DNA from 3 places in the Variovorax sp. J31P207 genome. Region 2 is predicted to be linked to each of the others. Evidence: predicted binding sites of a transcription regulator. Region 2 holds the regulator's gene; each other region holds the start of a gene.
The links. The regulator sigma-54, encoded in region 2, starts transcription at its own class of promoters, with help from an activator protein. The targets are predictions, from matches to a motif close to TGGCANGNAANCTGCTTT.
Positions count from the first base shown of each region.

Region 1: the regulator sigma-54 is predicted to act here: its motif matches at 1,187-1,204, upstream of QTI68_RS27030 (CmpA/NrtA family ABC transporter substrate-binding protein).
Region 3: the regulator sigma-54 is predicted to act here: its motif matches at 918-935, upstream of QTI68_RS22750 (transglutaminase family protein).

Region 1 covers NZ_JASZYN010000009.1:3,088-5,351, forward strand. The annotation lists gene QTI68_RS27025 (nitrate regulatory protein) at 1-1,061, shown strand, start outside; gene QTI68_RS27030 (CmpA/NrtA family ABC transporter substrate-binding protein) at 1,385-2,264, shown strand, end outside.
Region 2 covers NZ_JASZYN010000001.1:1,004,629-1,006,892, forward strand. The annotation lists gene lptB (LPS export ABC transporter ATP-binding protein) at 1-291, shown strand, start outside; gene QTI68_RS04735 (RNA polymerase factor sigma-54) at 305-1,900, shown strand; gene QTI68_RS04740 (phospholipase D family protein) at 1,903-2,264, shown strand, end outside.
Region 3 covers NZ_JASZYN010000006.1:448,855-451,118, reverse strand. The annotation lists gene QTI68_RS22750 (transglutaminase family protein) at 1-862, opposite strand, end outside; gene QTI68_RS22745 (DNA internalization-related competence protein ComEC/Rec2) at 1,028-2,264, shown strand, end outside.

The DNA.
Region 1 (2,264 bases), on a different contig from region 2:
CCGTGCGCCTGGCCTTCGACCAGCTCGACGCCGCCGATGGCCGCATCGGCAACGGTGCGCGGCTGTTCAGCCGGATCGCCTGGGTGCTGCCGGGGATGGACGCCCTGACCGGGTTGCGCCAGCGGATCGGCGCGCTGGACATCGATGCCGCGCAGTCGACCGCCGCCTTCGGCAAGCTGATCGCCGGCCTGATCGCGGTCGTGTTCGAGGCCGCCGACGGCGCGACCGACCCGGAGATCTCGCGCCTCCTGGTCGCGCTGTTCAACTTCATGCAGGGCAAGGAGTTCGCGGGCCAGGAGCGGGCCTGCGGCGCCGCCGCCTTCGCCTCGGGCCGCAACGACGGCGCCCGCCAGCAGCAATGGCTGCACCTGATCGCTTCGCAGGAGCATTGCTTCGCGCTGTTCGCCGACTTCGCCGCGCCCGGCTTGGCCGAGGTCTGGGGCTCGGTGCAGGCGGCCGCGCAGCTGGCCGAACTGGAGCGGCTGCGCCGCATCGCCTGCGCGGCGCCGGCCGGCGTGGCGCTTGACAGCGAGCTGAGCCAGGCCTGGTTCGACTGCTGCACCCGCCGCATCGACGCCATGCAGGCGGTCGAGGAGCGGCTGGCGGCCGACCTGCGCCGGCTCTGCCTGCACAAAACCACCCAGGCGCGCAGCGAGTTGCAGGCCCACGAGGCGCTGCTGGCCAGCCTGCAGGGCGAAAGCGGCGCGGAAACGGCGGATTTGGCGGATTTCTTTCTCGACGCGCCGGCAACGCCGGATGCACCGGCCGGCGGCGCGCCCTACGGCCGGCAGCTCGAGCGCTCGATCCTCGACATGGTGCAGGAGCAGTCACGCCGGCTGCAGGCGATGGGCGACGAGCTGGACACTGTGCGCGCCGCCCTCAACGAGCGCAAGCTGGTCGAGCGCGCCAAGGGACTCCTGATGGCGCACCGCCGCATCCGCGAGGAGGAAGCCCACAAGATGCTGCGCCAGACCGCCATGAACCAGGGCCGGCGCCTGGTCGAGGTCGCCGAATCGGTGCTCGCGATGGCCGAGTACCTGCCCGTCGACAAGGCGCCTTGAGTGCATCGCCGGCCCGCAATGGTGCACTGCACAAGCACTTCGCGACGGCAGGCTTCTTGCGGAATCCGCGCCACGGCAAGCATTGGCGGGTATTCAATGCTCCTCTTTTCATAGCAATCAGAAATTGGCACGCCGCTTGCTGTCTCCCAGTCCATAGACCGACGAAGGTCTTCAGGCAGGCGGCATCCAACGGCGGGTGCGGCCCACCGAACCGGACAAAGGCGTCCTTATCCCGCAGGGGCTCGTTTTCGAGCGGCCCGTGCGTGGTGAGGGCGCCTTTTCGTTTTTCCGAACCGCTTTTTTTACTTCCCGGAGTACGACCCATGACCGATGCGCTGAAACCCACACTGAGTCGCCGCCGAGTGCTGCAGGCCGCCGCCGCGGGCGTGGTCGGGCTCGACCCCGCACTGCGCGCCGCCGTCTGGGCCCAGGGCTCCGACAAGCCCGAGAAGGAGGAAGTCAAGATCGGCTTCATCCCGCTGACCGACTGCGCCAGCGTCGTGATGGCCTCGGTGCTGGGCATCGACAAGAAGTACGGCGTCAAGATCGTGCCGAGCAAGGAGGCCAGCTGGGCCGGCGTGCGCGACAAGCTGGTGAACGGCGAACTGGACTTCGCCCACGTGCTGTACGGCCTGGTCTACGGCGTGCACCTGGGCATCGGCGGGCCGAAGAAGGACATGGCCGTGCTGATGACGCTCAACAACAACGGCCAGGCCATCACGCTGTCGAAGAAGCTGGCCGACAAGGGTGCGGTCGACGGTGCCTCCCTGGCCAAGCTGATGGCCGGCGACAAGGCCGAATACACCTTCGCCCAGACCTTCCCCACCGGCACCCACGCGATGTGGCTGTACTACTGGATGGCGGCCAACGGCATCAACCCGCTGAAGGACGCCAAGGTCATCACCGTGCCGCCGCCGCAGATGGTGGCCAACATGCGGGTCGGCAACATGGACGGCTACTGCGTCGGCGAGCCCTGGGGCCAGCGCGCGATCATGGACGGCATCGGCATCACCGCGATCACCACCCAGGACATCTGGAAGGACCACCCGGAGAAGGTGCTCGGCACCACCGGCGATTTCGTGAAGAAGTATCCGAACACCGCGCGCGCCGTGACCGCCGCGATCCTCGAAGCCGGCAAGTGGATCGACGCCGGCCTGCAGAACAAGAACAAGATGGCCGAGACCATCGCCGACAAGAGCTACG
Region 2 (2,264 bases):
GTCGAGATCGCCCGCGCCCTGGCGACACAGCCGCGCTTCATCCTGCTGGACGAACCCTTCGCCGGCATCGACCCGATCGCGGTGATCGAGATCCAGCGGATCATCAGTTTCCTGAAGGAGCGCGGCATCGGCGTGCTCATCACCGACCACAACGTGCGTGAAACGCTGGGCATCTGCGATCACGCGTTCATCATCAGCGACGGGCATGTGCTGGCACAAGGCACGCCTTCGGAGATCGTCGACAACGCCGAGGTACGACGCGTGTACCTGGGCGAGCACTTCCGGATGTAGGAGCCCAATCTCGATGAAGCAGGGGCTTTCGCTTCGCGTCTCCCAGCACCTGGCGCTCACGCCGCAGCTGCAGCAGTCGATCCGGCTTCTGCAGCTCTCCACGCTCGAGTTGAGCCAGGAGGTTGAGCAGATGCTCGACGACAACCCGTTCCTCGAACGCACGGCCGAGGAAGCCGCGCGCGAGGAATTCGGCCTCGATACCGCCGATGCGCCGGTGCGCGACGAAGATCGCCAGGCCGAATTCAGCGGCGACGGCGATGGCGACTTCACGCCCGGCCCCTCGGCGCCCGCCGCCGAGGTCGCGGTGGCCGCCGACGTTGCCGAGCCCGCCACCCTGGACGCGGTCGACGGCGAGCCCGACTGGGAGGGCGACGGCACGGTCGACATGGCGCCCGACGACAGCGAGTGGGGCAGCGATGCGCCCGCGCGCACCAACAACCTGGGCGACGACGAGCGCACCGATGCCACCGAGCTGGCGCGCAGCCAGGAGTCGCTGCAGTCCTTCCTGCACCGCCAGGCGCTGGGCCTGCGGCTCAGCGAGACCGACCGCGCGGCGCTGCGCTTCCTGATCGAATCGCTCAACGACGACGGCTACCTCGAGGATTCGCTGCCGGCGCTGGCCTCGGGCCTGGCCGGCGACGACAACGACCAGTTCGACGACCTGGTGCATCACTTCCAGGTCGCGCTCGGCCTGCTGCAGAGCCTGGAGCCGGCCGGTGTCGGCGCGCGCAACCTGGGCGAGTGCCTGACGATCCAGCTGCGCGCCCTGGCGCAGCCCGACGAGGACGCCGACGAGGCGCAGGTGCGCATGACCGCGATCGCGATCTGCAAGCAGCCGATGGAGCTGCTCGCGCGGCGCGACTTCAAGCGGCTGGCGACGCTCACGCGCAGCAACGAGGAAGAGGTCCGCGCGGCGCTGCAGCTGATCGCCCGGCTCGAGCCCAAGCCGGGCCGCCGCTTCGTCGACGTCGAGCGCAACGTGGTGATACCCGACGTGATCGTGACGCGCATCGGCAACGGCACCCACACCAGGTTCCGCGTCATGCTCAACCCCGAGGTCATGCCGCGGCTGCGGGTGCACGACATCTACGCCGGCGCGCTCAAGCAGCACAAGGGCGAGGGCAGCCAGGCGCTGTCGCAGCGGCTGCAGGAGGCGCGCTGGTTCATCAAGAACATCCAGCAGCGCTTCGACACCATCCTGCGGGTGTCGAACGCGATCGTCGAACGGCAGAAGAGCTTCTTCGTGCACGGCGAGCTCGCGATGCGGCCGCTGGTGCTGCGCGAGATCGCCGACGAACTCGGGCTGCACGAATCCACCATCAGCCGCGTGACCACCGCCAAGTACATGGCGACGCCCTACGGCACGGTCGAGCTCAAGTACTTCTTCGGCTCGGCGCTCGGCACCGAGACCGGGGGCAACGCCTCCAGCACCGCGGTGCGGGCGCTGATCAAGCAGTTCGTGAGCGCCGAAGACCTGAAGAAGCCGCTGTCCGACAGCCAGATCTCCGAGATGCTCAAGGAGCAGGGGATCGAATGCGCGCGCCGCACGGTGGCGAAGTACCGCGAGGCCCTGCGCATCGCGCCGGCCAATCTGCGCAAGGCCCTCTAGCGATGCTTCACGGCCCGGGCCTGCTGGCGCGCTGGTGGCGGCTCGGCCTGGCCCTGGCGGCGACGACGCTGCTGGCCAGCGGCTGCGCGATGCTGCCGGCCGACTTCGAGCGCCAGCCCTCGAGCGCGATCGCGGCCTCCGCCGAGACCACGCTGGGCCGGATCGCCAAGGCCTCCTCGCCCGACCCGGAGCTGAGTGGTTTCCGGCTCATGCCCGGCGGCGATTTCGCGCTCGACACCCGCTTGCAGCTCGCACGCCGCGCCGAGCGCACGCTCGACGTCCAGTACTACCAGATCGAGAACGACGAGACCGGCCGCTACTTCCTGCGCGCCCTGCGCGACGCGGCGCTGCGCGGCGTGCGCGT
Region 3 (2,264 bases), on a different contig from region 2:
CCTTCATCTCGTGGCCGAACTCGACCTCGGCATCGTCGACCACGCCTTCGATCGGTGCGGCGCTCGAGGGCGTCGGCGTGCAGGCCAGGGGGATGTGGCCTTCGCCGGCCAGCAGACCGGAGGTGGCGTCCAGCCCGACCCAGCCGGCGCCCGGCAGGTAGACCTCGCACCAGGCGTGCAGGTCGGTGAAGTCGACTTCGGTGCCGCTCGGGCCGTCGAGCGCCTTGACGTCGGGCGTGAGCTGGATCAGGTAGCCCGACACGAAGCGCGCGGCCAGCCCGCAGTGGCGCAGCAGCTGCACCAGCAGCCAGCCCGAGTCGCGGCAGGAGCCCGAGGCGTTGGCGAGCGTTTCTTCCGGCGTCTGCACGCCGGGCTCCATGCGGATCAGGTAGTTGACGTCCTGCTGCACCTGCTGGTTCAGGCCGACCAGGAAGTCGATGGTGCGCTGTTCCTTGCGGTCGATTTTCTCGAGGTAGGCCTTGACCAGCGGTGTCGCCTCGTCGGCCACCAGGTAGGGCGCGAGTTCCTGGGCCTGCGACTCGGTGTACTTGAAAGGGAAGTTCTCGGCCTGCGGCTCGAGGAAGAAGTCGAAGGGGTTGTAGACCGCCATCTCGACCACGAGGTCGACCGTGACCTTGAACTCGCGCGTCTTCTCGGGAAACACCAGCCGCGCCTGGTAGTTCGCGAACGGGTCCTGCTGCCAGTTGACGAAATGCTCGGCGGGCTCGACCTGCAGCGAATACGAGATGACGTTGCTGCGGCAATGCGGCGCCGGGCGCAGCCGGACCACCTGGGGGCCGAGTTGCACCGGACGGTCGTACTTGTAGTGGGTGACGTGGTGGAGTGCGGCGTGGATGGACATTGTTTCTCGGTGCGTCGAGGGTGCCTCGGAGTGAGACGCATACTAGCCGACACAGAAAGCAATTTGCGCGCCAAAGAAGTGCGCAGGGAGTGAATTGCACATGAAGTCTGGAGTCGGATCTTGAGGGCCGGCCGGGAGCGGCACGCCCTGGCCGCCTTCGCCGCGATGGCGGGGTCGGTGCTGGGCGCTGCGCTGCAGCTGCAGCAGGGCGCGTTGTGGCATGGCGCTGTCTATGCCGGGCTGCTCGGCGTCGGGGTGGCCGGATGGTTCGCGCTGCGCGGGCAGAGCCGATGGCTGCCGGCCGGGCTGCAACTGTCGATGGCCCTGTGGGTCGGTGCGATGGCGGGGGGCGGCCTGGCGGGCTGGCGCGCGGTGGCGTACGCGGCTGGTGCCCTGCCTGCGGCGGTCGAGGGTCGCGACCTGTGGGTCGAGGGGCGGGTCGCGGGCATGCCCCAGCATGGCGCGGGCGTGACGCGGTTCACCTTCGAGGTGGCGTCGGCGCGCTGGGTCGCCGGATCGATGGACGGCGAAGAAGCGCCGCGCGTGCCGGCGCGGATTTCGCTCGCCTGGTACGCGCAGGGCGGTGGCCTGTGGGGCCGGTCCGAAACCGACGCGGCACCGTCGGCGGCCCCGGCCGCGTCGGTCCGCGCGGGCGAGCGCTGGCGCCTGGCGGTCCGGCTCAGGGCACCGCACGGCAGCCTGAACCCCCACGGCTTCGATCGCGAGCTGTGGATGTGGGAGCGGGGCGAGCGGGCCGGCGGCCAGGTCCGCAACGGCGTCCGCGATCCGCAGCCCGAACGGCTGGCATCGACCTGGCGCCATCCCGTGGAGCGCCTGCGCGAGGCGGTGCGCGACGCCATCTTCGAGCAGGTCGACGAGCCACGCCATGCCGGCGTGATCGCGGCGCTGGTCACCGGCGACCAGAACGCCATCGAGCGCAGCGACTGGGATGTCTTCCGCGCCACTGGCGTGGCCCACCTGGTGTCGATCTCGGGGCTCCACATCACGATGTTCGCCTGGCTCGCCACGTTGGGCGTCGGCGCCCTGTGGCGCCGCAGTGCGGGCCTGATGCTGCGCTGGCCGGCGCCGCATGCCGCCCTGGTCGGCGGCGTGCTGCTCGCCACCCTCTACGCGGTGTTCAGCGGCTGGGGCGTGCCTTCGCAGCGCACGGTGCTGATGCTCGCGGCCATCGGGGTCCTGCGTCTCGCGGGCCGGCGCTGGCCCTGGCCCTTCGTCTGGCTGCTGGCCTGCGCGGTGGTGGTCGCGGCCGACCCCTGGGCCCTGATGCAGGCCGGTTTCTGGCTCAGTTTCGTCGCCGTCGGCGTGCTGTTCGCGGCCGACGGCGCGGCGGCCGGCGACGCGCCCTCGGGCATCGGTGCCCGCCTGCTGCGCATGCTGCGCG